4 regions of the Mesorhizobium sp. C399B genome follow, and region 4 is predicted to be linked to each of the others. Evidence: predicted binding sites of a transcription regulator. Region 4 holds the regulator's gene; each other region holds the start of a gene.
What was found. Region 4 encodes PhoB, which activates phosphate uptake and scavenging genes when phosphate is short. Its sites were predicted from a motif close to TGTCATNNANCTGTCAT; they were not measured.
Positions count from the first base shown of each region.

Region 1 (7,066 bases), 2.9 Mb from region 4:
GGCCGCCAATGGCTGGATCGACGGCGAAAAGGCAATGCTGGAGAGCCTGCTCGCCTTCAAGCGCGCCGGCTGCGACGGCATCCTGACTTACTTCGCGCCGGAAGTGGCGCAAATGCTGAAGGGATAAATTCACTCCAGCACATAACTCTCTTTGACATTTCTTGTTTCGAAGTCCAGCCGACCACGCCCGCAAACCGACATGTCTTGGAACAAGTCGGGCTTCTTGATGCCTGCTTCGACACAGGCTTCTCTCAATTTGGCGGTGCATATGACGATGCCCATGTTCTTCTGTTTGAAGATATGCGCATCGCCAACAATCTCCTCCTTGAAATAGAAGCACGCGCCTCCGGCGCGGTCGTAGTGGACGCCTCCATTCTCGCCGATCAAAAGCCTAAACTTCGACGATTCGAGATCAACGGCATCAATCTTGCGAACGATGTCGCAAAGGTAGTGCTTTGGTTCGATCGGCTTTCCGCTCAAATAGAATACGTCGCAGTCGTTAAACACGACCCCATCGGGGTCGACTGACTGCAGAACTTCCTTCAGGCGCTCGGATACAAGCCAGTAACAATGAAAATCTTCTAAGTCTTTTGGTGGCCTGCAATAGGCTGTCGCTTCAGGCCGTAGCCTGGGCGTCTCCGGGTACTCAGGAAAGCCGTATCCCCCAAACTCCGTCGGCCCGAGCAGTATGCGGGGTGGCGGCACCAAAGCTTGGGCGTTTTCCAGCTGAAGACAATGGGACCCGCCGCGATATGTCGGTCCGATCTGGAAGAATTTTCCATGTTTCTTGAATTTCGCCTCTTTGCGGAAAACCCGCTCTGGGACTTGAGCTGGCCTATTCTGCGGGCGGTTCCGGTTGGCAAACAGTTTTGCAATGAGTGAAATAATGGTCACGTGCGCGCCTGCTCAGTTTACCGACTTTCGAGTTCAAGACTAAATCGCGTGAGAGTACCCGTCCACCTGCTTCGCGCCGGAAGTGGCGCAGCTGCTGAAGGGTTAGCCGGAACCTGGATGCTCCGGGTTCCGGCTTTTCCTCACGCCTTTGGCAAATAAGGAATCGTTCCGGCGAGATCGGTATCGTCGATCAGTTGGAAGCGGCTGTCGCTGCCCTTCTGACGCTCCGCCACAAACGGAGCGTATTGCGGATCGTTGGTGAAGGCCTCGGCTGCCTTTGCCGACGGAAACGCCATGATGGCGATCAGGCTGGTGTCGAGCGGCTTGCCCTCCAGCGTCTTCACATTGCCGCTGCGGGCGAGATACTTGCCGCCATGCTTGTGGACGAGGTCATGCACCGAAGCGGCATAGGCCGGCACCCATTTGTCGTCCTTCACCTTGATGTCTGCGATCACGTAAGCGGTCATTGTCCAACTCCTCATGGATCGGCACCGGACTGCCCGGTGACGTGACCGCTGCCTCGCATGGCAGCGCCGGACCGCTCCAGTCACAGAACTGTACCGGGGGTGCCAGTACAGCTTCTGTACTGGCTGAACTCAGGTTTTCTGAATAAGGTCCGGCAACATCTTTTGGAGCTCACCACATGACACAAGCCGGTTACAAGCAATTCTGCCCGCTCTCCATGGCCGCCGAGCTGCTCTGCACACGCTGGACCATGGTGCTGCTGCGCGAACTGGTGGCGGGATCGACCCGCTTCAACGATTTGCGCCGTGGCGTGCCGAAAATGTCGCCAACCCTTCTGTCGCAACGGCTCAAGGACCTCGAGGCCGGCGGCATCGTCGAGCGGACCGAGATCGCGACCGAGAAGGGCGTGTTCGAATACCGGCTGACCGAGGCGGGCCGGGATTTGCGCCCGGTTGTCGAGGCGATGGGGTTTTGGGGCCAGAAATGGGTCGAGGCCAGGCTGTCGCTCAAAAACCTCGATCCGTCGCTGCTGATGTGGGACATGCGGCGCAATCTGAACCCCAGTCCGCTGCCGGACGGGCGCACCGTGATACAATTCCTGTACCATGACCTGCCGGCGTCAAAACGATCGTGGTGGCTGATCGTCGAAAAGCAGGGCGAGGTCGATCTTTGCTGGTACGATCCGGGCTTCGACGTCGATCTCTACGTCTCGACCGATCTGTGCACCATGACCTCGATCTGGATGGGGCTGACGACAGTTCACAAGGAACGCGACAAGATCAGCCTGACCGGCGATCTCGACGTCGCCGGCAAGATGCAGATCTGGCTTGGGCTCAGCCCGTTTGCGGTGATGCCGAAGCGCGTGGCGGCTTGAGGTCCCTGCGCATTCCACAGATCGGCTTGCCTCTAAAAATACTAGTTGCAAAATGCAATCAGTTTGAATACTGATTGCAAATCACAACTGGTCACCGAAAGGGAGTCTCCATGTCCAAACTTCGCGTCAATGCCTTCACCTTGTCGCTCGACGGTTTCGGCGCCGGTCCTGACCAGGACCTGCAAAATCCGCTCGGCGTTGGTGGCGAATACCTGCACAAATGGATGACCGGCACCCGCACCTTCCACGAGATGGTCGGCAAGGATGGCGGCAGCACCGATGTGGACGACCGGTTCACCATCCGCAGCTTCGACAATGTCGGCGCCTGGATCCTCGGCCGCAACATGTTCGGCCCAATCCGCGGCGAATGGCCAGACGAGAGCTGGAAAGGCTGGTGGGGCGACAACCCGCCCTATCATGTGCCGACCTTCGTGCTGACCCACTACAAGCGCGACTCCATTGTGATGGAAGGCGGCACCATTTTCCACTTCGTTACCGGCGGCATCCACGCCGCGCTCGAACAAGCAAAGGCCGCGGCCGGCGGCAAGGATATCCGCGTCGGCGGCGGCGTTTCCACCATCCGGCAATATCTGCAAGAGAAGCTCATCGACGAGTTGCATCTGGCGGTGTCGCCGGTGTTGCTCGGGAGGGGCGAGAGCCTGTTTGCCGGGCTGGATATGCTGAAGCTGGGTTACCAGTGCACCGAGCAGGTGGCCACGGCGCTCGCCACGCATGTGACGATCAAGCGGGTATAGTGGCGAAGTAACAGGCGCAGGCTTCTTTCTCCCCGTTTTGCGGGGAGAAATGCCCGGCAGGCAATGAGGGGCAGCGCTGCTTTTGGAGGTTAGCAGCGTCCGACGGCTGTGAATTCGTCGATGCCGGCGCTGCCCCTCATCCGCCCTTCAGGCACCTTCTCCCCGTGAAACGGGGAGAAGGAAAAGTGCTCAATACTTCTCCGGCACGTAAAGCTCGCGCGGCAGGACCTGGCGCTCGTACTCCGGGTTGAACACCCGCTCGGGCAGCGTGATTTCTTCGTGCGGCACGTCCTCATAGGGCAGTTGTTTGAGGAGATGGTCGATGCAGTTCAGCCGCGCCCGCTTCTTGTCGTTGCCTTCGACGATGTACCACGGTGCCTCTGGGATGTTGGTGCGGGCAAACGTCTCTTCCTTGGCCTTGGTGTACTGCTCCCAGCGCACGCGCGACTGCAGGTCCATCGGCGACAGCTTCCACTGCTTCATCGGATCGTGGATGCGCATCATGAAGCGCATCTGCTGTTCCTCGTCGGTGATCGAGAACCAGTATTTGACCAGCGTGACGCCGGAGCGGACCAGCATGCGCTCGAACTCCGGCACGTCGCGGAAGAACTCTTCGACCTGATCGGGTTCGGCAAAGCCCATCACCCGCTCGACGCCGGAGCGGTTGTACCAGGAGCGGTCGAACAGCACGATCTCGCCGCCGGCCGGCAGATGCGGCACGTAGCGCTGGAAATACCATTGTGATTTTTCGCGCTCGGTCGGCGCCGGCAGCGCCACGACGCGGCAGATGCGCGGGTTAAGGCGCTGGGTAATGCGCTTTATGACGCCGCCCTTGCCGGCGGAATCGCGTCCTTCGAAAACCACCACCAGCTTCTTTTTGTGGTAGGCGACCCAGGACTGCAGCTTGATCAGTTCCGACTGCAAGCCGATCAGGTCGCGGAAATACTGCATGCGGTCGATCGACGGCGGATGCGCGTTCTTGTAGATCTTGGCGATCTCCAGCGACAGCGCCGGCTCCGACATTTCAAGCTCATAGTCCTCGTCGAGCGTGTCGGCGAGTTCGGCTTCCAGCCAATCCCTGGCCGGAGAATTCTGCTTCAACTCGGTCATTTCCACTGCTCCGCTTGCCGGCTGACATGAAACCCTGAGCCGACTCGATATAGGCCGCCAATGACGGTTTTATTGCAAGCCGCCGGCCAGCCGGTCATCACTGCAAACCAGCGAGCATTGCCGATCCATCGCCCTGGGATGGCGACAAGCCGCTCAAATTGTCCTACAAACGGCGGACCCGTTCGGGCTTCCCCGCCCTTTCCTGCTAAAACCGCCTCCCCACCAAAACTACGAGGATCTGACATGGAATACCGCACGCTTGGCCGTTCCGGCTTGAAAGTTTCGGCGCTGACCTTGGGAACCATGACCTTCGGCGGCAGCGGGCCGTTCGCTGCCGTCGGCAATTCCGATCTCGCGGAGGCCTCGCGCATCATCGACACTTGCATAGATGCCGGCATCAATCTCATCGACACCGCCAATGTCTATTCGAACGGATTGTCGGAAGAGATCATCGGCGAGGCGCTCGGCGGCAAGCGCAAGAACGACGTGCTGATCGCCTCCAAGGCGCGCATGCGGATCGGCAAGGGCCCCAATGACGAAGGCCTGTCGCGCCATCATCTGATCCGCGAATGCGAGAAGAGCCTGAAGCGCCTACGGACCGATGTCATCGACATCTATTTCCTGCACGAATGGGACGGCGCGACACCGCTCGAGGAAACCATCTCCGCGCTCGACACGCTGGTTGCCCAGGGCAAAATCCGCTATGTCGGCTGCTCCAACTATTCCGGCTGGCAGGTCATGAAGGCGCTGGGCATCAGCGACAGCCAGCACCAGCCGCGCTTCGTCACCCAGCAGATCCACTACACGCTGGAAGCACGCGAGGCCGAGTATGAGCTCTTGCCGATCTCGGTCGACCAGGGCCTTGGCGTGCTGGTGTGGAGCCCGCTCGCCGGCGGCCTCCTGTCGGGAAAATACCGCCGCGACAGCCCGACGGCGCGCCAGATCGGCGGCTGGTCGGAACCGCCGATCCGCGACGAAGACCGTCTGTGGCGGATCGTCGATGTGCTGGTCGACATCGGCGCGGCACGCGGCGTTTCGGCGGCCCAGGTGGCGCTGACCTGGCTGCTCGGCCGGCCGGCCGTCAGTTCGCTGGTGATCGGCGCACGCAATGAGTCCCAGTTGAAAGACAATCTCGCCGCGGCAAGCCTGACGCTGTCCTTTGATGAACGCCAGCGTCTCGATGCCGTCAGCCGGCCGCCGGTGCTCTATCCCTACTGGCACCAGCAGTTTACGGCGAAGGACCGCTTCGGCCCGGCCGATCTGGTTACGGACCGCAGCGTCATCTGACTTAAGGGCGCCGGAAGCCGCTAGCCCGCGATAAACCGCCAGACCTGCGGATCGGGCTCGATCTGGCCGCTGAGCACGAAATATTTGTAGAGCACGAGCAGGCAGATCGCCTGCTCGGCCCGCTCGTCGGCGAATTTGCGACAATAGGCGTTGGCCGCCGCAACGATGCGCTGGGCCTCGGCCGGATGCTGCTCGAGATGATGCACCCGCTCGGCCAGATCGCTGAAGTCGGGCGCCAGCGGCACATAATGGACATCGGGCTCGAGTTGCCCCTCGGCGAACCAGGTCTCGTAAGTCGGCGGCGGCATCAGGCAGAGCGAGTTCGAGCTCATGATCCATTTCAGATTGGTCGCGACATCATTGCCTTCGAGCGAGATGATGTAGCGGTAGCGGCGCTGCTGATCGATGCTGAGATAGGGCTTGCGGTATTCCGCAGGTGCTGTCGCCCTCGGCGTGCCGACATCGCAGAACGGCAGATTGCGGGCTGCATCCAGCAACAAGGTGCGGATGGGATTGTTGAGTTCGCCGCGCCAAACGACGAGCGGATGCTTGTCGGCGAAGGCGACATCGTCGGCCGGCATGTAGAAATGACGGAACTTGTTCAGCTTGAACAGGACGCCGTTGCCGTTGTCGCCCGCTATCGGCCGGTCCTTGACGATCGACGGCATCTTCGGCACTTCGATGACGTCGCCGAATTCCAGGTCGATGCGCAGATCTGGGTGGAAATAACGGGTGAACTCCTTCAGATCGTAATAGTACATGCTGCGGTCCGACGGCAGCCGGCTGACCGGCACGGCCTCGGGGCTGGGGCTAAAAGGCTCCCGCAGCGTGTTGTAGTAATTGAGCCGCTGGCGGACCGATGCGTCGGAAAGCCTGGCCTGATCGAGCAGCCGGCCGAGCCGGCGCCGGAAAAGAACCGGCGGCGCGATGTCGCGCATGGCGTTGCGCGCATAGTAGATCAGCTTCTGTGCGTTTCTTTGAAGCGTGGCCATCGGTCGTTTTGATTCGAAATCGGTCGGCGGCGGCTCCAGCAACTGTCCCGCAGCCTTTTCTAAACCATTGTGTTCGCCATCACGCAAGTCCAGAACCGCTGGCATCTGCCCTCGCGGCGCTGTTGTGTTTGCCGGCCAATGCTTCTAGGCAGGATCAGGCACAGCGAAAGGAAACGATATGGCTCGACCACCGAATTACGGTCAGGAACGCAAAGAGCGCGACCGGCAGAAGGCCGCCAAGAAGGCGGAGAAGCTCGCCGCCAAGGTCGCGGCCAAGGAGCGCGCCGAGCCTGAGAACGAGGCAAGTTCCAAAACCGACACCGAGACAGAAAAATAGGCAAGACAGGATCACCGGCCCGCGAAACGGGCCGGATCCTGGCAAAATGCCGGTCTGATCAGGCCGATGTGATCAGGCCGGGGCCTTGTCGCTGACGAAGACGTTGACCTCGCGCGCGGCGGCGATGAAGGCGCGTCTTGCAATCATCGCCGGCTTGTCGCCGGCCAGCGCGTCATGGCAGGCCTGCAGCGCTTCGCGGTGCTTGGGGCTGCGCTTGCCGGGCCAGCTGTTGAGCAGGTAATCGGAAGCCTCGCGCACCGTACGCAAGAGCTGAGTGCTTCCCTCCGTGCCCGACTTAACGGTCACGGGGGTTTCAAATCGGTTGTTTTCCATGGCCGCCTCTTACGCCATC
Region 1 is NZ_CP100472.1:6,225,167-6,232,232, reverse strand. It holds gene hemB (porphobilinogen synthase) at 1-127, shown strand, start outside; gene NLY36_RS29770 (imm11 family protein) at 130-894, opposite strand; gene NLY36_RS29765 (DUF1330 domain-containing protein) at 1,035-1,361, opposite strand; gene NLY36_RS29760 (winged helix-turn-helix transcriptional regulator) at 1,538-2,233, shown strand; gene NLY36_RS29755 (dihydrofolate reductase family protein) at 2,344-2,988, shown strand; gene ppk2 (polyphosphate kinase 2) at 3,178-4,098, opposite strand; gene NLY36_RS29745 (aldo/keto reductase) at 4,342-5,385, shown strand; gene NLY36_RS29740 (glycosyl transferase family 90) at 5,406-6,377, opposite strand; gene NLY36_RS29735 (hypothetical protein) at 6,556-6,714, shown strand; gene NLY36_RS29730 (DUF982 domain-containing protein) at 6,787-7,020, opposite strand.
Region 1: ppk2 (polyphosphate kinase 2) is a predicted target of PhoB. The motif match lies at 4,159-4,175, and genes of this name have one in related genera.

Region 2 (7,066 bases), 2.4 Mb from region 4:
GGATCAGGATAGTCGATCCCTGCAAAAACTTGCTTCGGTCCCTGGATATTGAAATCGCCGCCCTGCTCGAGTTGATAAGAGCACCTTCCGGATATGCGGGTCTGACCGCCAACAACAAGCAGGCAGCGGCCCCATTTGTAGCCGCTCGGCAAACGATGCCGTGGTTGCGCATGCAAAGGCGAAAGGGAAAACGCAATTGCGAGGGTAATTGCTATGGTTCGTCCGATCATCTCGCCACCCGTTGCGAAGCAGCCAATTCAAGAGCGGCTCGACACTGTTGGATCCGCCCGAAGCGCATGTCGAAGCGGTTCGCTGCAGCATGGTTCCCTTAAAGAGTATTTATCGACCACGTCGGATTTTTGTCACGTAACATTTGTGTTGCTACACGGCGGTCAACCGGCCTCGATGCGGCGATAAAGTGCTGCCCAAATGTGCTGTCCTGCCACCTGATGTCGGGTGAATACGACTACATCCTGCGCATCGCGGCGAAGCACCTCGTGGGCTATCAACGCATCCACAAGAAGTGGCTGTCTGTTATGCCGCACGTGATGAAGATCAGTTCGTCCTTTGCCTTGCGCGATTGTTGATCGCGCGGCGATGGAGAAGAAGCGGAGAGGCTTAGGAACTGAGTAGCGGAGTGCACGGAATTGTGCGTAAAATCAAATAAAGTGGATACTAGAAAAGCCGCTGAAGAGGTGAAGATAATCGCCGACAATGCCAATGACATGGCCCGATTGATTGAGCTTCCGTCTGCAGGTGCGCTACACGCGCGCACCGGAGATCCGCTTGTCTTGCTGAAAATTCTGTTCAGTGTGTATCGCCGCATTCGTTTGTTGGCCGAGTATAAAGATGCCGGTAAGGCGGATATTCCTCAGTTGCCTGGGAATGACACCAACGGCGATCTTTTCTAAGCGTGATATTTATGAATATGTGCGATCACACGGAGGGTCTCTGAATCTCATCACGCTAGGCTTTTAATACCTCGGTCACCAGTTGGTCCATCGGGATGTCGTGCGGCTGCGGGTAGATGGTGGGGATGCGCTGCAGTTCGTAGCCGACGCCGATGACCAATGGCTTGAACGGCATGGCAGCCAGCGTGCGGTCGAAGAAGCCACCGCCATAGCCCAGGCGGTAGTTTTGCGGGTCGATGCCGACGATCGGCGAGATGACGATGTCGGGCAGCACCGGGTCGCCTTCGGCGGGGATAGGGATGTTCCAGACGCCTTTTTCCAGCCGGTCGCCGGGTACATAAGCGCGGAAGATCAGCGGCTGGCCCTTCTCGATGACGACTGGCAGTGCCGTGCGGCCGCCGCGCTGGTTGATCGACGCCATCCACGGCCGCAGGTCCGGCTCGCCGCGAAACGGCCAATAGAGGCTGACCATGCGGCCGGCAATGTCGCCGATTGCCGCGTCGAGCCCTTCGGCGATAGCCCGCGACATCGCCACCCGCGCATCGGCGGAAACCGCCAACCGTGCCGCGATCAGACGCTCGCGCTCGGCCTTGCGCCAACGGCGCACATCGGTCCAGTCGGTCAATGGCGCGCGAAATTCCGGATCGAGTTCGTGCATGAAGCAAGGCGGAGAAGAATATTGCGCCCGCCCTTTGCGATCTTTGTCATCGTCGTTGGCCATGCTTCACTCCCGTGGTTCCAGCCCCTGCAAAGCTATACCCGTCCAGGCTTGCCGACATAGGCATTCGCGACATCCGGCGACGAGTCCTGGGCAGCCTTACGCGCGGCAGTCTAGCGCGCCGCGACATTGTTGCGGTGCACAAAAATCACTAGATAAAGAGAGACAAACAGGGGTGAATGCGATGAGTGAAACCAGCCATCATGTCGTTGTCGTCGGCGCAGGGTTCGGCGGTCTCGAACTCACCCGGGCGCTGGCCGGCGCACCCGTGCGCATCACCATGATCGACAAGCGCAACCATCACCTTTTCCAGCCGCTGCTCTACCAGGTGGCGACCACCTCGCTGGCGACCTCGGAAGTTGCCTGGCCGATCCGTCATCTGCTGCGCAAGCGCGAGGACGTGACGACCCTGCTCGGCAACGTCACCGGCGTCGACCGTCCAGGCAAACGCGTGCTGCTTGAGGACGGCAGTTCTGTTCCCTACGACACGCTGGTGCTCGCCACCGGCGCGCGTCATGCTTATTTCGGCCACGACGAATGGGAGCCTTTCGCGCCTGGGCTGAAGACGCTTGAAGACGCAACCACCATTCGCCGGCGCATCCTGCTCGCCTTCGAGCAGGCCGAGCGCGAGACCGATCCGGCCAAGCGCCAGGCACTGCTGACACTGGTCATCGTCGGCGGCGGCCCGACCGGCGTGGAGCTTGCCGGCACCATTGTCGAACTCGCGCACGAAACGCTGCGCGGCGAATTCCGCAACATCGACACGCGTGAGGCGCGTGTGGTGCTGGTCGAGGCCGGAGACAGGATCCTCGCCAATTTCGCGCCAAAGCTGTCCGACTATGCGCGCAAGGCGCTGGAGCGGCGGGGCGTCACGGTCGAGCTTGGCCGCGCCGTCACGCGCCTCGATGCCGAAGGCGTCGTCTTTGGCGATACGCATCTGCCGGCGCGAACCATCCTGTGGGCCGCCGGCGTAGCGGCTTCGCCCGCTGGAGAGTGGCTGGGAGCGCCGGTGGACCGGGCGGGCAGGGTAATGGTCGAGCCCGATCTGACCGTGCCGAACAGTCCTGAAATCTTCGTCATCGGCGACACCGCGCATGTCTTGCGGCCGGACGGCAAGCCGGTGCCAGGCGTGGCGCCTTCCGCCAAGCAGGAGGGCAAGCACGTCGCCGCGACGATCAGGGCGCGGCTGGCCGGCGATGGCGCGCCGCGCCCTTTCCGCTACAAACATGCCGGCGACCTGGCGACGATCGGCAAGTGGGCAGCCGCGATCGATTTCGGCCGGATCAAGCTCACGGGATGGCTTGCCTGGTGGCTGTGGGGCGTGGCGCATATCTACTTCCTGATCGGCTTCCGCAACCGGCTGTCGGTGTCGCTTAGCTGGCTATGGATCTATTTCACCGGCCAGCGGAGCGCGCGACTGATCACCCAGGGCGATGATAACAAGGGCTGAGGTTCTCAACCGCGGCCAAGGATATTCATCCAGCCGTCACCTTTTGCTGATCGACTGACTTCCCGATGGACATGGCCGGTTTTCGGCGCGAAGCTTCCGCCCGGGGCTGGGATCTTGTCACGTCGCTGGGAAGGAAAACCAATGTCACATTTGCTCAACCCCGTCTCCCGCCGTAGTTTTCTTGCCGGTGCGGCCGCCAGCGGGGCGCTGATCATGCTGCATCCGTTTTCCGCCCGCGCGCAGGCCAACCAGGCGCATCTGAGGATCATGGAGACCACCGACATCCATGTGAATGTGCTGCCTTACGACTACTACGCCGATAAAGCCAACGACACGATGGGCCTGTCGCGGACGGCCTCACTGATCGCGGCGGTGCGCAAGGAAGCCACCAATGCGATGCTGATCGACAATGGCGATCTTTTGCAGGGCAATCCGATGGGCGATTACATCGCCTATGAGAAGGGCCTCAAGGAAGGCGATCTGCATCCGATCATGAAGGGCATGAACCTGCTGGGCTATGAATGCTCGACGCTCGGCAATCACGAGTTCAATTACGGCCTGTCGTTCCTCGACAAGGTGCTGGCCGGAGCCAATTTCCCCTTCGTCTGCGCCAATCTGATCCGCGGCACCGAGCTTGCCGCCAACCCGCGCGACGACAAGCTCTACCTCAAGCCCTATGTCATCCTCGACAAGAAGATCAAGGACGGGTCGGGCGTCGAGCAGCCGATCAAGATCGGCATCATCGGCTTCGTGCCGCCGCAGATCATGGTCTGGGACCTGAAGAACCTGGAAGGCAATGTCAGGACGCGCGACATCGTCGAGGCGGCCAGGGCATGGGTGCCGCAGATCAAGGAGGAGGGCGCCGACATCGTCATCGCGCTCTCGCATTCCGGCATCGATATCAAGCAGGGCGACGGCATGGAGAACGCCTCCTTCTTCGTCGCCGGCGTCGAAGGCATCGATGCGGTGTTCACCGGCCATCAGCATTTGGTCTTCCCCGGCAAGAAGGATTTTCAGGCGCTCGATGGCGTCGACACCGAGAAAGGCACGCTGCAGGGCAAGCCCGCCGTGATGGGCGGTTTCTGGGGCTCGCATATGGGACTGATCGATCTGCTTCTGGAACGGGACGGATCGAAATGGCGCGTAGCCTCGGCCACATCTGAGGCAAGGCCGATCTACGAGCGCGTCGACAAGGCAAACAAGCCGACGGTGGCGGACGACCAGCGCGTCGTCGATGCGCTGAAGGCGGACCATGAGGCGACACTTGCCTATGTCCGCCGACCGGTCGGCAAGACCTCGGCGCCGCTCTATTCCTATTTCGCGCTGGTCGCCGACGATCCGTCGGTGCAGATCGTCAACCAGGCGCAGAGCTGGTACCTCAAGGACATATTAAAAAGCACGCAGTGGAAGGACGTGCCGCTGCTGTCGGCGGCGGCGCCCTTCAAGGCCGGCGGGCGCAACGGCGCCGACTACTATACCGACGTGCCGGTGGGCGACATCGCCATCAAGAACGTCGCCGACCTCTATCTCTATCCGAACACGGTTCGTGCCGTCGAAATCACCGGCGCGCAAGTGAAGGAATGGCTGGAAATGTCGGCCGGCATTTTCAGGAAGATCGAGCCGGGCAAAGCCGACCAGGCGCTCATCGACACCGAATTCCCGTCCTACAATTTCGATGTGATCGATGGCGTCAGCTACGGAATAGACCTGTCGCAGCTGCCGAAATACGATGCCAAGGGTGGCGTCGCCAATGCCGGCTCGAACCGCATCGTCGGCCTCAGCTTCGACGGCAAGCCGATTGATCCGGCAGCGAAATTCGTCGTCGCCACCAACAATTACCGCGCCGGCGGTGGCGGCAATTTCCCCGACATCAATGCCTCGAAGATCATCTACGAGGCGCCGGACACCAACCGCGACGTGATCGTGCGCTACGTCGTCAGCGAAGGCACGATCAACCCCTCGGCCGACGACAATTGGTCGTTCACGCCGCTGCCCGGCACCAGCGTCGTGTTCGAGACCGGCCCCAAAGCGAAGGATTTCATATCTGGGGTGAAATCGCTCAAGATCGAGCCGGCCGGCGAGGGCGAATCCGGGTTTGCGAAGTATCGCATCCTGCTTTGAGGCAACGTGCAGCTAACAGGGAAAACGAGCGGGCATACGCCCGCTCAATCACGCTTCGGATCAGGCTTTGTAGACCACTTGGCGCACGTCGATGTAGCTGGCTCTAAAGCCGGCTTCGCAATAGTGGAGATAAAATTCCCAAAGCTTCTTGAAGCGGTCGTCGAAGCCGAGCGGGACGATCTTTTCCCACGACGCCCAGAAGCGGTTGCGCCATTCGGCAAGCGTGCGGGCATAGTCGTCCGGAAAGACGCGCTCGCGCAGATGGGCAAGGCCATGGTCGCTGCCCAGCGTCTTCAGGATCGACGGCGTCGGCAGCATGCCGCCTGGGAAGACATAGCGCTGGATGAAATCCGGCCTCGCCCGATAGGTGTCGTAGGCGGCCTCGTTGATGGTGATGATCTGCAGGCCGGCGGTGCCGCCGGGCCTCAAGCACGCCTTCATCTTGCCGAAAAATACCGGCCAATATTTTTCGCCGACCGCCTCGAACATCTCGATCGAGGCGATGCGGTCGTAAGTGCCCGTTTCGTCTCGGTAATCCTGCAGCTTGATGTCGACCTTGTCAGACAGTCCCGCCTTCTGGATGCGCGCCTTGGCGAAATCGTGCTGTTCGCGGCTGATGGTCAGGCCGGTGACGCGGCAGCCGATCTCGCGCGCGGCAAATTCGGCAAAACCGCCCCAGCCGCAGCCGATCTCGAGCACATGGTCCTTCTTGCCGATGCCGGTATCCTTGGCCAGCGCGCGGTATTTGGCGGCCTGAGCGCTTTCCAGGTCGTTGGCGCCGGTCGCATAGAGCGCCGACGAATAGGTCATGCTGGGATCGAGCCATTGCTTGTAGAAGGCGTTGCCGAGATCGTAATGCGCCGAGATGTTGCGCTTCGAGCCGGTGCGGGTGTTTTCGTTGAACCAGTGGCGGATGCGCTGGACCGTGTTGATGAGCCAGTTGGCGCCGCCGGCAATGCGTTCCCCAACGGCCGAGTTGACGACGAACAGTTCGAGGAAGCTGGTTACATCAGGGCTTTCCCAGTCGCCGTCCATGTAGGATTCGGCAACGCCGATGGTGCCGCCGGAAAAGGCACGGCCGGGCAGGCGCCAGTTCTTCAACACCAGCTCGGCATCCGGCCCGGGTCCGTTGCCGCCGACAAGCACCGCCCGGCCATCCGGCATCCTCACCTTCAGCGAACCGCGCGGCAATTTCATCGCCGCCGACAGCACCATGCGCGCCTTGGCCGGCAGGCCCTTGACGATCTCGGCGAAATTGAGTTCGTCCAGCCTGATGGCGTCGCCGATGCCTTTGTATTCCCTGACAGCCATCTCACACCCCCCTGGACTTCCGCGGGGCGGCGCAAGATCTGCCGGCCCCCACATCCTCCACTTTTCATTCGCCAGGCGCGAATGCCGCTGCCTGCGTGAATTTTCGCCACAATCTTCCATGGCATTGGCCGAAACTTCAAGAGGCAAGCTTCGCGCGGCGCTGGCCCAGCTTGCCGGCCTGAGGCCAGAATCCGCGGGAGAGCGCGGCCCTCGGTGAAATCGCTATGGTTACGAACAGCCACATACGTTAGTTTCAGCCATGCGTTATGTCATCGTCATCGTCGCCATCGCCTTTTTCCTGATCTGGGACGGCCTCTATAATCAGGGCCGCTATCTCGACACGACGGTCAGGGAGATGTCGCGCGTCGTGCGCTACGTCACCGGCAAAGCCTAGCTTTTGCGCCTCTGCAAAGTCGCTGCCGGCATTGCCGGGCGCGACATCGTGGCGGTTGACGCGACGGTCCCGCTCACACAAAACATGCCGCAAATCGAACGTGGAGGCAGGCGTGATCCGGCATATCGTTTTCTTCAGCGCGCGGCGCAAGGACGATGTCG
Region 2 is NZ_CP100472.1:226,431-233,496, reverse strand. It holds gene NLY36_RS01205 (hypothetical protein) at 1-230, opposite strand, end outside; partial or broken gene NLY36_RS01200 (Lrp/AsnC ligand binding domain-containing protein) at 405-587, shown strand; gene NLY36_RS01195 (hypothetical protein) at 648-911, shown strand; gene NLY36_RS01190 (5-formyltetrahydrofolate cyclo-ligase) at 967-1,632, opposite strand; gene NLY36_RS01185 (NAD(P)/FAD-dependent oxidoreductase) at 1,814-3,079, shown strand; gene NLY36_RS01180 (bifunctional 2',3'-cyclic-nucleotide 2'-phosphodiesterase/3'-nucleotidase) at 3,221-5,200, shown strand; gene NLY36_RS01175 (SAM-dependent methyltransferase) at 5,261-6,511, opposite strand; gene NLY36_RS01170 (hypothetical protein) at 6,771-6,905, shown strand; gene NLY36_RS01165 (Dabb family protein) at 7,018-7,066, shown strand, end outside.
Region 2: NLY36_RS01180 (bifunctional 2',3'-cyclic-nucleotide 2'-phosphodiesterase/3'-nucleotidase) is a predicted target of PhoB. The motif match lies at 3,103-3,119, and genes of this name have one in related genera.

Region 3 (7,066 bases), 3.0 Mb from region 4:
GAGTTCGCGCTGCTTCTTCTGGCTGACGGCGGTGATGCGCGACGGCACGATCTTGCCGCGCTCGGAAATGTAGCGCTGCAGAAGACGCACGTCCTTGTAGTCGATCTTGGGCGCGTTGGCGCCGGAGAACGGGCAGGTCTTGCGGCGGCGATGGAACGGGCGCCGGGTCGGGATCTGATTGATGTCGACCATTATTCTGCACCTCCTTCAACGCCTTCGCGCGGACGGCGCGGACCACGATCACCACCGGCGTCGCCAAATGAGCGCGGCGGACGATCGCCACGGTCGCCGCGATCACGGTCGCCGAACGAGCGCGGACCACGATCACCACGGTCGCGGTCGCCGAAGCCGCCGCGTTCCGAGCGCTCTTCGCGCTTCTGCATCATGGCCGACGGGCCTTCCTCATGCGCCTCGACCTTGACGGTCAGGAAACGCAGCACGTCCTCGGACAGGCCCATCTGGCGCTCCATCTCGTTGAGCGCTGCCGGCGGGCAGTTGAGGTCCATAAGCGTGTAGTAAGCCTTCCGGTTCTTGTTGACCCGGTAGGTGAGGGACTTCAGTCCCCAGTTCTCGACCCGGCCGACGGACCCGCCATTTGCGGAGATGACGCCCTTGTACTGTTCGACAAGCGCATCGACCTGCTGCTGCGAGAGGTCCTGCCGGGCAAGGAACACATGTTCGTATAGAGCCATAGTGGTTCAGTGCCTTTCTTCGTTTCTCTCCCGGATCCTCGCGGCAAAAGCCTCTGCAACTTCTCTGACCCGCTGATCCCGAAGGGGCGGGGAAGAAAGGAGCATTTCGAGACGGTCGAGAGCGGAGACACGGGAGGCGGAAGCGCTTCTGGCTTCACACGAAGGTTTTGGGTAAAACCTCCGGCCCTCCGTTCAGCCCCCAGCAAGGACCGGCAGATTGCGGGCGTCTATATAGCAATTTGGCTGGAAGGCAAGGGTAACGCATGCTCCGGGCAGCGTCCTGGCGTCGCAGGGTTGGAAAAGACCAGGCATCAACTCGTATGCGGGGTACGACCGTTGATCGTTTCGGGGAAGAATTCCGGAGCCGCCTTACGCTTGCCGAACATCATATCGTATTGCAGCAGGCGGAAATCGTTGATCGCCGGATCGATGTCCTTCTGCCGCGCCCAGTCCGCCGTGGCCTCACCTGACGGTGTCAGAAGCAGATTGCGATCCACGACGCGATAGCGTTCGCGCAGCGCGCCTAAGAAGCCGGTATAGTAGGGGTGCGTGATCCCGGCCGTGGTAAGGATATGGTAGGGCAGGAAGGCCGGGCTCACCGCGCCCATATCCTGCGCCGGACCGGTGCGGTTAGACCAGATGACCAGCGGCGTCTGATGATGCTCCAGTGCCGCCTCCGGCGTCGGTTCCTTGCGCGGCGCGACATTGTCCTTCAGGTAACCGGTTTCGACATAGACGGGGCCGAGCGGCGGCAGATGGTCGCCGAAGAAGGCGATGACCGTCGGCCGCTCGCGCTTCTTCGCCCATTCGATCAATCGTTCGAGGCCACGGTCGGCATCGGCGGAGCCTTCGGCGTAGCTGAGCAGCGATTCCCGCGCCCATGTGCTGATCGGTGCCGCGACCTTGTGGGTCGGATTGTAATAGCGGTACGGCTCGTAGGGACCGTGGTTCTGCAGGCTGACGGCGAAGAAGAACACCGGCCGCTCGCTGGCGTCGGCCTCTGCGATGATCTCGTCGGTCATCGAGGCATCGGAAGCCAGCGGCCCGCGCTTTTCCAGTGGCGGCAGCGTCTCTTCCGAGCGGAAATCGTTGAAGCCGAAATCGGCATAGACGGCGCCCCTGTTCCAGAACCAGTTGGTGCCCGGATGGATGGCGCGCGCCCGGTATCCCTCGCTTTTCAGGAAGGTCGCCAGCGACGGCGTCGGCGTGCGCACATATTGCTGATAGGGGATCGAGCCCGCCGGCAGGAAGGCATTGGAAAAGCCGGTCAGCGCCTCGAATTCGATGTTGGCGGTCATGCCGCCGAATTCCGGCGAGAACATATAGCCGGAACGCAGCGCCCGCACATTGGGGATCGGGTCAGGCGTGATTGTGACGCCGGGCAGCTTGGTCGGATCCCAGAAAGATTCGCTCATCACCACGATGATGTCGGGTTTCTCATCCGGTACCGAGGCCGTCACATCAGGCCTGTCGATCGCGTCGATCGCCTTGTCGGAATAGCCCGCCGGCGCCGAGACATGCGCCATCGGCACGTTGAGCGCGAAGGCCAGCGCAAACCCGTTGGAGGCGTAGTTCTCCTTCTGGTCCCACATGATCGGGATGATCTGCAGCCGGTCGCGGGTCCACGAGAAGGTGGCGTAGTCCATGATCGAGACGAAGAAGGCGAGCAGCGGCACTGCCAGCGTCAGCCGCGCCAGCCGCCCTTTGCGGCTGAGGATCGGAACCTTGCGGCGCCACAACCGCCAGCCATAGATCAGCAGCGACAGGCCGGCGACGATGCCGACCGCCATGGCGAGCGCCGTCCAGGGCCGTTCGCGCACCAGGAGCGGCATCAGTGCCATGATCTGGCGCGAATAAAGAAAATCGGTTGGGTAGAGTGGATCGCCGAGATAATGCGACTTCTGATGCCCGACAAAGGCCAGCGCCAGCGTCAGCGGCGCCACGATCATCAGGCTCTGGTGACTGCGGCCAAGCACGGCGTCCAGTCCCATCAGCACCAATGCAAAGACAATGATGGTGGTCCAGCCCGGCTTGAATGGCTGCAGGAAGAAGTCGACCGTGCCGAAGAAGTCGCCCCGCACGATCCATTCGATGGCGAACACCAGGATGGCGGAGGCAAGCAGCGTGACCATACCGTAGCGGATGACCGGCCATCTGCGCCCCGGCAGGTAGCCGGTGGACGGATCGTCTTCCAAGAACTGTGGCGCGGGTACGGCCGCGCCCTTCCTGATCCTAGCCACGTCTCTTCCCCCGGCCCAAGCAACGCGTATTTCCACTCGCGCCACCGTTCTGTCATAGAACTGTCATGCAAAAGCTAGCGCCTGTGGCGAAAATAAGAAGAGCCAGCAAACGATTCGTGAGCGGTTTTCATCAGGTGTGATCGGCAAAAAGCCTTTGGGAACAGGGACTCGAGGTCAGCTCCGGTTCAAGCGAGAGCCGAAATGCCGCCTTCGGGCTTGACTTGACGGTCCGCCTTGCGTCACAGGCAGGAAAAATCAGCCGCTGGAGAGCGCCCAAATGGCCGTCGCATTCACCTTTCCGGGACAGGGCAGCCAGGCTGTCGGCATGGGCAAGGACCTCGCCGACGCCTTCCCCGAGGCACGCAGGGTGTTCGAGGAAGTCGATGATGCGTTGGGCGAAGAGCTGTCGAAACTGATCTGGGAAGGCCCGGAAGAGGCGCTGACCCTGACTGCCAATGCCCAGCCGGCGCTGATGGCGGTCTCGCTGGCGGGAATCCGCTCGCTGGAAGCGCGCGGCTTTTCGCTGAAGGACAAGGTTGCCTACGTTGCCGGTCATTCGCTCGGCGAATATTCCGCCCTTGCCGCGGCCGGTTTCGTTTCGGTCGCCGATGCTGCCCGGCTGCTGCGCATCCGCGGCAACGCCATGCAGGCGGCGGTGCCGGCCGGCGAGGGCGCCATGGCGGCGATCATCGGACTGGAACAGCCCGACGTCGAAGCCGCTTGCACCGAGGCCGCAACGGGATCCGGCCAGGTCTGCCAGATCGCCAACGACAATGGCGGCGGCCAGCTGGTGATCTCCGGCGCCAGGGCGGCGGTGGAACTCGCCGCGAAACTGTGCACCGAAAAGGGCGCCAAGCGGGCGCTGATGCTGCAGGTCTCCGCACCCTTCCATTCGGCGCTGATGGCGCCGGCGGCCGATGTCATGCGCGAGGCGCTGGCCGGGGTGACCAAGAATGCACCGGTGGTGCCCGTCGTCTCCAACGTCACTGTAGTCCCGACCAGCGACCCCGACGAGATCGCGCGCCGCCTGGTCGAGCAGATCACCGGCCGCGTGCGCTGGCGCGAAACGGTGGAGTGGTTCGGCGCCAATGGCGTCGCCACGCTGTTTGAGATCGGCGCCGGCAAGGTGCTTTCCGGCCTGGCGCGGCGGATCAGCCGCGACATCGCCACATCGGCCGTCGGCACGCCGGCCGATGTCGAGGCGGCGCTGGCCGCGCTTGCATAATCCACTGGCGATTCAACCCCTCCCGTGGGAAGGGTGTTCTCTTAAGATCAGGAGACGAAAATGTTCGAACTGACCGGCCGCAAGGCGCTCGTCACCGGCGCATCGGGCGGCATTGGCGAGGCGATTGCCCGGGTGCTGCATGCGCAAGGCGCCATTGTCGGCTTGCACGGCACCCGCGTCGAGAAACTGGAGACCCTGGCCGGCGAACTCGGCGACCGGGTAAAGCTGTTCCCGGCCAATCTTGCCGACCGTGACGAGGTCAAGGCGCTTGGCCAGAAGGCCGAAGCCGAACTCGAAGGCGTCGACATACTGGTCAACAATGCCGGCATCACCAAGGACGGCCTGTTCGTGCGCATGGCGGACGCGGATTGGGACAGCGTGCTGGAGGTGAACCTCACCGCCGTGTTCCGGCTGACCCGCGAGCTGACCCATCCGATGATGCGCCGCCGCCATGGCCGCATCATCAACATCACCTCGGTGGTCGGCGTCACCGGCAATCCTGGCCAGACCAATTATTGCGCCTCCAAGGCCGGCATGATCGGCTTTTCCAAGTCGCTGGCGCAGGAGATCGCCACCCGCAACATCACCGTCAACTGCGTCGCCCCGGGCTTTATCGAATCGGCCATGACCGACAAGCTCAACGACAAGCAGAAAGACGCGATAATGGCCGCGATCCCGACGCGCCGCATGGGCACGAGTGTTGAAGTGGCGTCGGCCGTCGCCTATCTCGCCTCCAACGAGGCAGCCTACGTCACCGGCCAGACCATCCATGTCAACGGTGGCATGGCCATGATCTGACAGGATATTGCCGGGTGATAAGAAGACATGGCCGGCTTGTGAAAAGAGACCATTTCGCCTTGGACCTCGGCCATTTTTCGTGTAATGCGGCCCGCAACCCGGCGGTTCGGGCAAAAACCGGTCCGGCATCGTTGCGTTTCCGGCAGGACCATCTTTCAGCTTGATTAGCGGCATTCTGCCCGTTAACGAAGACAGACAAACAAAAGACGAGGATGCCCCAAATGAGTGACACCGCAGAGCGCGTCAAGAAGATCGTCATCGAACATCTTGGCGTCGATGCCGACAAGGTGACGGAGCAGGCGAGCTTCATCGATGATCTGGGCGCGGACAGCCTCGACACGGTCGAACTCGTCATGGCCTTCGAAGAAGAGTTCGGCGTCGAGATTCCGGACGATGCGGCCGAGACCATCCTGACCGTCGGCGATGCCGTGAAGTACATCGACAAGGCTTCGGCCTGACACTATCCGCAGTCATCACCGGGGAGGACCTGCGATGAGGCGTGTCGTCGTCACGGGCCTTGGCCTGGTTTCGCCGTTCGGCATGGGCTTCGAGCACAGCTGGAAGGAACTTCTGACCGGCCGCAGCGCCGCCAAGCGCGTCACCGAGTTCGAAGTGGAAGATCTTGCCTGCAAGATCGCCCACGTCATTCCTCGCGGTGACGGCACCAACGGCACGCTCAATCCCGAAGCCGTGCTCGAGCCCAAGGAACTGCGCAAGATCGGCGACTTCATCCTTTACGGGATTGCGGCCGCCGACGAAGCGCTGAAGGATTCCGGCTGGGAGCCCAGCACCGAAGCCGAGCGCTGCGCCACCGGCGTCATGATCGGCTCCGGCATCGGCGGCCTCGAGGGCATCGCCGAGAACGCTATCATCCTGAAAGAGCGCGGACCGCGCCGTATCAGTCCATTCTTCATTCCCGGCAACATTATCAACCTGGTATCTGGCCAGGTATCGATCCGGCATGGGCTGAAAGGCCCCAACCACGCCGTCGTCACCGCCTGCTCGACCGGCGCGCACGCCATTGGCGATGCCGCCCGGCTGATCATCTTCGGCGATGCCGACGTGATGCTGGCCGGCGGCGCGGAATCGCCGGTGACCAGACTATCGCTTGCCGGCTTCGCTGCTTGCCGGGCACTGTCCACCGACCGCAACGACACGCCTGAGAAGGCCTCGCGTCCCTATGACCGCGACCGTGACGGCTTCGTCATGGGCGAGGGCGCCGGGGTCGTCGTGCTGGAAGAACTCGAACACGCCAAGGCGCGCGGCGCCAAGATCTATGCCGAGGTCACCGGCTACGGCCTGACCGGCGATGCCTATCACATCACTGCACCGGCCGAAGACGGCGACGGCGCCTTCCGCTGCATGACGGCGGCGCTGAACCGGGCCAAGCTGACGCCCGCCGACGTCGACTACATCAACGCGCACGGCACCTCGACCATGGCCGACACGATCGAACTCGGCGCCGTCGAGCGGCTGGTCGGCAACGCCGCCTCGAAAATCTCGATGTCGTCGACCAAGTCGTCGATCGGCCATCTCCTGGGTGCGGCGGGTGCCGCCGAGGCGATCTTTTCGATCCTCGCTATCAGAGACAACATCGCGCCAGCCACCATCAATCTTGACAACCCGGAACGCGAAACCGCGATCGATCTTGTTCCGAACACGCCACGGCATCGCCAGGTCGACGTGGCGCTGTCCAACTCCTTCGGCTTCGGCGGCACCAACGCTTCGCTGGTATTCCAGCGTTATACAGGCTGATTGCGGTATCGACCGGCGCGCCAGCGGTCTGTCGTCAATTTTGCCATATTCAAGCCTACTCTGCCGCTGGGGATTCGTCGCATCGGCCTGAAACCGAAGGCGCTTTTTTAAAAGCACGATGCGTAGGCTTGAAATGTTAGGGCACGCTGTGAGTCCAATCGGGCGCATGGTCGCTCTAAGAGATCAGATGGTAGGGCGCTAATGAACACCAATCCGGGCGGCAGCGGACAATTCGGACAAAACCAGCAGACCGGCCCGATCGTGCCGAAGACCGCGGCCGAAGCTTTGCGCCCGGAAGCCGGCACACCACCACCAAAGCGCTCGCGCGCCTCGCGCAGCCAAGTCGTCGTGTTCAT
Region 3 is NZ_CP100472.1:5,639,110-5,646,175, forward strand. It holds gene rpsR (30S ribosomal protein S18) at 1-192, opposite strand, end outside; gene rpsF (30S ribosomal protein S6) at 192-692, opposite strand; gene NLY36_RS26775 (LTA synthase family protein) at 1,004-2,932, opposite strand; gene fabD (ACP S-malonyltransferase) at 3,210-4,157, shown strand; gene fabG (3-oxoacyl-[acyl-carrier-protein] reductase) at 4,218-4,955, shown strand; gene NLY36_RS26790 (acyl carrier protein) at 5,177-5,413, shown strand; gene fabF (beta-ketoacyl-ACP synthase II) at 5,448-6,710, shown strand; gene mltG (endolytic transglycosylase MltG) at 6,912-7,066, shown strand, end outside.
Region 3: NLY36_RS26775 (LTA synthase family protein) is a predicted target of PhoB. The motif match lies at 2,983-2,999, and genes of this name have one in related genera.

Region 4 (7,066 bases):
CCAGACCAGCAGGCCACCAAGCGTCACGATGAAGGCCGGAACCTGCATATAGGCGATGATGAAGCCCTGGAACGCGCCGATCAGCAGACCAAGCACCACGCCGGCGGCAAGCGCGACGACCCAGAGCCAGGGGTTTCCAAGCTGGAAGCCGATGACGCGAATCAGGAATTCGGCCTGTGCCACGCCCATGATCATGCCGATCACGCCTTCGACGGAGCCCACCGAAAGGTCGATGTTGCGCATGACGATGACCAGTACCATGCCGGTCGCCATGATCGCGACCGAGGACGTCTGCACCGACAGGTTCCAAAGATTGCGCGGCGTCAGGAAAAGCCCGCCCGACAGGATATGTATGCCGACCCAGATGACCAGCAGCGCGCCGACCATGCCGAGCATGCGCGTGTCGAGCTCGGTCGCTTTCAGGAACCGGGCGACCGCGCCGAGTTCAGACGCTCGTGCCGTATCGGCCTGCGGATTTGAGGTCGTGTCGGTCATGATGTCCTCCAGCGGCTTGCCGTCTGGCGCGGATGCCGGACCACAGCCTAGAAGTTTGCCGCCGATGGCGGAAACACACAATTCTCGTAGAGAAAACGCCGCGGCTTGACAGCCGCGGCGCCTCATTTCTTCAAGTCGTCGAGATCAGTTGCAAGCCGCGACGCTGCCGGCGGCGACGCCTGTGCAGACTTCGTCCTTCTTGATCCAGCCGGCGTCGATGACGACGTTGAGGTTGTCCTTGGTGATCGCGACGGGGGTCAGGAACAGCGACTTGACGGTGTTGCCGCCAGGCGTGGTGAAGTCCTTGGCGCCGGCAATGTCGCCCGTCTTCTTGCCATCGGCAAGCTGCGAGGCGATCTCGGCGGCGTTCTTGCCGAGTTCGCGCGCGTCTTTCCACACCGACACCGTCTGCGTGCCGAGCGCGATGCGGTTCAGGGCGGCATGGTCGCCGTCCTGGCCCGAGACCGGAACCGTTCCGGCAAGGCCCTGCGCCGTCAGCGCGGCGACAACGCCGCCGGCGGTGCCGTCATTGGCCGCAACCACGGCATCGACCTTGTTGTCATTGGCGGTCAGGAACTGTTCCATGTTCTTCTGGGCGTTGGCCGGCAGCCAGCCATCGGTATAGGCCTCGCCGACATTCTTGATCTTGCCCGAGTCGATGGCTTCCTTGAGCACTTCCATCGAGCCCGAGAACAGGAAATCGGCATTCGGATCCGAGCCCGAGCCCTTGATGAAGACATAGTTGCCTTCGGGCTTCGCCTTGAACACTTCGCGGGCCTGCATGCGGCCGACTTCCTTGTTGTCGAAGGTCAGGTAGAAGACGTCCTTGTTCTCGATCAGGCGATCATAGCCGACGACCGGAATGCCTTCGTCCAGCGCCTTCTGCACCGCCGGGCCGATGGCCGAGGCGTCCTGCGCCAGGATGATCAGCGAGTTGGCGCCCTGCGAGATCAGGCTTTCGACGTCGGTCAGCTGCTTGCCGGGATTGGACTGCGCGTCGGCCGAAATGTACTTGTCGCCGGCGGCTTCGATCGCCGTTTTCATCGCCGCCTCGTCGGTCTTCCAGCGCTCTTCCTGGAAGTTCGACCACGACACGCCGATGACCTTGTCCTTCGCCTGCGCGACCGACATCAGCGCCAGCGACATGGCGACACCCGCCAGCATGGCGGCTGCAAATCTGTTCATCATAATCCTCCCTGCGCCGCGTGCGGCGCGACAAAACTGGCCCGAGGGCCGGCACACAGAGGCGCTATTTTTTCGAGCCTCGAAAAAATACTGGTTCAATGATAACGCGCTGTCAACATCGATTCTGATGGATTCTGATGGCCGTGCCGAATTTTTTCGAGGTCCGCAATAAACAATGACAGGGCTGCCGGCGTCTGCCAATATTTGGCTGGTGCCGTCGAACGCCTTCACTATCATGAGGCGCGAGGAGGCCGGGAGGAAACAAATGTCGGTTGGAATCCGCCACGACGATCTGCGCCGTCGCAACCGTGCGATGGTGATTTCAGCCGTGCGCCGGGCCGGCCAGCCGTCGCGGACCGAGATTGCGGCGACCACCGGCCTCAGCCACTCGACCATATCGGCAATCTCGTCTGATCTGATTCAAGAAGGCATCCTGATTGAAGGCAAACCTGGCGAGACCGGCGCACTGAAACGCGGCCGGCCGCAGGTGGGCCTTGGTCTCAACCCGGAAGCGGCGGCGGTGATGACCGTCGTGCTGTCGCTCAATTTCCTGTCCGTCACCGTCATCGACTATGCCGGCCACGTCGTCGCCGAGGAACAGCGCCGGCTGGACACGCTGACCAAGCCGCGCGACGAGCTGATTGGCGAATGCGTAGCAATCGTCCGGCGGCGGCTTGAGGATCCCGACCTCGATGTCCAGAGCATCGCCCGCATTGCCATGGGCATCCAGGGCATCACCGATTCGCAGGCGCGCGCCATGCTGTGGTCGCCGATCACGCCACTGACCGACATTGCCTTCGCCGACATGTTGGAAGCGGAATTCGGCATTCCTGCCACCATGGAGAACGATTGCAACATGATGGCGGTGGCGCTGCAATGGCGCCAGCCCGAGCGCTACCGCGACAATTTTATCGCCATCCTCTTATCGCACGGCATCGGCATGGGCCTGGTGCTGAAAGGCGAACTGTTCACCGGCACCCATTCCTCGGGCGGCGAGTTCGGCCACATGATCCACCGTCCGGGCGGCGCGCTCTGCCGCTGCGGGCGGCGCGGCTGCGTGGAAGCCTATGCCGGAAACTACGCCATCTGGCGCAGCGCCAAAATGATGGGCGAGGATGCCGAGCCGGTCGATATCAGCGACGCTGATATGCGCGCACTCGCCGCGCGCGCCCGCGAAACCGACGGCCCGGAGCGCGAAGCCTATCGCAAGGCCGGCGAGGCGCTCGGCTTCGGCCTCGGCAGCCTGTTTGCGCTGATCGATCCGGCACCCGTCGCCATGGTCGGCGTCAGCGCCGCCGCCTTCGACCTGATCGAGCCGGCATTGCGCGAAGCGATCGCCCAGACCGCCGGCGGCCAGCACTCGAAATCGATCTCCTTCGACACCGAGCCCAACGAGCTGCCGCTGATCCGCGAAGGCTGTGCCATGCGCGCGCTCGGCTTCGTCGATCAGGAGATTTTCGCGCCGGGCATTCAGGCCAAATCCGGCAAGCATGTCGCCTGAATGGCCGGCAACGGCGCGACGCGCAGCATCCTAGTCTTCCCTGATCGCGTAGCCGGCGCCGCGAATGGTACGGATGACATCCGGCATGCGGCCGTTGTTGACCGCTTTGCGTAAGCGCCCGACATGGACGTCGACGGTTCGCTCGTCGATATAGATCGTCTCGCCCCAGACATTGTCGAGCAGTTGGCTGCGCGAGAACACGCGGCCGGGATGGCGCATCATGAATTCGAGCAGCCGGAACTCGGTCGGTCCGAGCCTGATCTCGCTCTTCTTGCGGTAGACACGGTGCGACTCGCGGTCGAGCACGATGTCGCCGACCTTGAGCACGCTGGACAGCACTTCCGGCTTGGCCCGGCGCAGCAGCGCCTTCACGCGCGCCATGAACTCCGGCGTCGAGAATGGCTTGACCAGATAGTCGTCGGCGCCGGTGGACAGGCCGCGCACGCGATCGCTTTCCTCACCGCGCGCGGTCAGCATGATGATCGGCAGCCGCTCGGTTTCGGGCCGCACTCTAAGCCGCCGGCAGAGCTCGATGCCGGAGACAGCCGGCACCATCCAGTCGAGCACCAGGAGATCGGGCACGTTTTCCTGCAGGCGGATCTCGGCCTCGTCCCCGCGTGTCACCACCTCGACCTGATAGCCTTCGGATTCGAGGTTGTAGCGGAGGAGCACGCCTAGCGGCTCCTCGTCCTCCACGACCATGATGCGTGGCGCGATCATAGGCAGTTCACCCTCATCAGGCCGGCGTGGCCATCGCCGTCTCGTCCTGCTTCGGACGATTGGCGGGCAATTGCTGGCCGGTCAGCACATAATACGCATTTTCGGCGATGTTGGTGACATGATCGCCGATGCGCTCAAGATTCTTGGCGCAGAACAAGAGATGCGTGCAGGCGGTGATGTTGCGAGGGTCTTCCATCATGTAGGTCAAAAGCTCACGAAACACGGACGTGTATTTGACGTCGATGCGCTCGTCGTCATTCCTGAGTTTTGCAAGAGCTGCCGCATCGGTGGCGGCATATTCCTCGACGACGCCTTGCACCTGGATCAGCACCAGTTGCGCCATGGCATCGATGGAGTGCGAGAGGTCGCGCGGCGTGACGCTCAAGCCCACGGTGCCGACGCGTTTGGCGATGTTCTTGGCGAGATCGCCGATGCGCTCGAGGTCGCCCGCCATGCGGATCGAGCCGACCACGGCGCGCAGATCGTTGGCCATCGGCTGGCGCTTGGCGATCAGCGTGATGGCGCGGTCGTCCAGTTCGCGCTGGCGCGCATCCATGATGGCGTCGTCGGAAACGACACGCTGTGCCAGCGCATTGTCCGAATTGAGCAGCGCCCTGGTCGAGCCGCTGACCATCGAGCCTGCCAGATCGCCCATGTCGCGGATCAGCTTGCTGATCTGCCCGAGCTCTTCATCGAAGGAGGCGACGGTATGTTCACCCATGATCTTGGTCCTCGTGCCTGAAAATTCACCCGCCGGACGGCTCAGCCGAAGCGGCCGGTAATGTAGTCCTGGGTGCGCTTGTCGTCGGGGTTGGTGAACATCTTGTCGGTGGCGCCCTCCTCGACGAGATAGCCGAGATGGAACATCGCCGTGCGCTGCGAGACGCGCGCCGCCTGCTGCATCGAATGGGTGACGATGACGATCGTGTAGTTCTGGCGCAGTTCGTCGATCAGCTCCTCGACACGGGCGGTGGCGATCGGATCGAGCGCCGAGCAGGGCTCGTCCATCAGGATCACCTCCGGCGACACGGCGATGGCGCGCGCGATGCACAGGCGCTGCTGCTGGCCGCCGGACAGGCCGGTGCCGGGCTCCTGCAGGCGGTCCTTGACCTCGTTCCAGATCGCAGCCTTCTTCAGGCTCTGCTCGACGATCTGGTCCATGTCGGACTTGCGCTTGGCCAGCCCATGGATGCGCGGGCCGTAGGCGACGTTCTCGTAGATCGACTTCGGGAACGGGTTGGGTTTCTGGAACACCATGCCGACGCGGGCGCGCAGTTCGACGACATCGATGTTCTTGTCGTAGATGTCGTCTTCATCGAGCGTGATCTTGCCGGTCACCCGCGCCGAATCGATGGTGTCGTTCATGCGGTTGAGGCAGCGCAGGAAGGTCGACTTGCCGCAGCCGGACGGGCCGATCAGCGCCGTCACCTGGTTCTGGCGGACGTCGAGATTGACGTCGAACAACGCCTGCTTCTCGCCATAGAACACGCCGACCTTGTCGCCGCGCATCTTGATGACTTCGTTCGACTTGGCGTTCATTTTGTCGCCCACTGCATTCTCAAGGGACTGTTCGGTCATGATGTTCATACCAAATTGCCTTTTTTCTACCAGCGCCGCTCGAACCGGCGCCGGAGCACGATCGCGGTGATGTTCATGGCCATGAGGAAGACGAGCAGGATGATGATGGCGCCGGACATGCGCTCGACAAAAGCGCGCTCAGCCTCGTTTGCCCACATATAGATCTGAACCGGCAGCGCGGTCGCCGGATCGAAAGGCGTCGTCGGATAATCGGCGACGAAAGCGACCATGCCGATCAAGAGCAGCGGTGCTGTCTCGCCGAGCGCACGCGCCAGGCCGATGATGGTGCCGGTAAGGATGCCTGGGGCGGCAAGCGGCAGGATGTGATGGAACACCATCTGCATCTTGGAGGCGCCGAGACCTAGGGCCGCCGAGCGGATAGACGGCGGCACCGCGGCGAGGGCGGCGCGCGTGGCGATGATTATGGTCGGCAATGTCATCAAGGTCAGCACCAGGCCGCCGACGAAGGAAGCCGAGCGCGGCATGCCGAGGAAGTTGATGAACACGGCAAGGCCAAGCAGACCGAAGACGATCGACGGCACCGCCGCGAGATTGTTGATGTTGACTTCGATCAGGTCCGTAAAGCGGTTCTTCTTGGCGAACTCCTCCAGATAGATGGAGGCGGCGACGCCGATCGGCAGCGCCAGCAACAGCACGATCACCATCATGTAGAACGAGCCGATGATCGCCACGCCCATGCCCGACGTTTCGGGCCGGCTGGAGGCGCCATAGGTGAACAGGCCGGTGTTGAAATGCTCGGCCATCACGCCGTCGGCTTTAAGCTTGTTCATCCAGTCGATCTGCTGGTTGGACACCTTGCGGCGCGCTTCATCGACGCCGAGGTCGATCTGGCCCTTGAAGGCCGAGTCGAGGTTCGCGGCAGCCAGGATGTCGACGTCACGCGTCCTGCCGATCACCGACGGATCGGCGGAGACGATGTCGCGCAGCTGGACGCGGGCGCCTTCCGACAGGAAGCCCTTGAGCTTCAGCATCATCGGCTTGTTGGCCGGATCGATGCCGAGCTTGGCCACCAGCGCGTTTTCGGCGAGCTTGGGATAGTTCGCCTTGATCAGCACGGTAGGGTCGGTCGCGCGCTTGCCGGAGGGATCGATCACCTTCTCGTCGAAGGTGACCGGCAGCGTCACCGTCGTCTGCCAGAAGGCGGTGTAGCCTTTCGAGACGATGGTGATCAGCATGATGGCCAGGAACGCCAGGCCCACCGAGATCGCAATCACGCCATAGATGCGGAACCGGCGTTCGGCGGCATAGCGCGCCTTCAGCCCGATGTCGCGGCGCGGTCGCGCGACGGCGCCCGCCATCGTGTCCAGGGGGATGTCGGTCATTCGTACTGCTCCCGGTACTTGCGCACGATGTAGAGGGCGACGATGTTCATCACCAGCGTCAGCGCGAACAGCGTCAGGCCGAGCGCGAAGGCGACCAGCGTCTGCGGCGAGTTGAACTCGAGGTCGCCGGTCAGCTGGTTGACGATCTTGACGGTGATGGTCGTCATCGCCTCGAACGGATTGGCCGTCAGATTGGCGGCGACGCCCGCCGCCAGCACGACGATCATCGTCTCGCCGATGGCGC
Region 4 is NZ_CP100472.1:2,607,785-2,614,850, forward strand. It holds gene NLY36_RS12380 (sugar ABC transporter permease) at 1-495, opposite strand, end outside; gene xylF (D-xylose ABC transporter substrate-binding protein) at 640-1,680, opposite strand; gene NLY36_RS12390 (ROK family protein) at 1,946-3,181, shown strand; gene phoB (phosphate regulon transcriptional regulator PhoB) at 3,212-3,901, opposite strand; gene phoU (phosphate signaling complex protein PhoU) at 3,918-4,622, opposite strand; gene pstB (phosphate ABC transporter ATP-binding protein PstB) at 4,664-5,488, opposite strand; gene pstA (phosphate ABC transporter permease PstA) at 5,506-6,822, opposite strand; gene pstC (phosphate ABC transporter permease subunit PstC) at 6,819-7,066, opposite strand, start outside.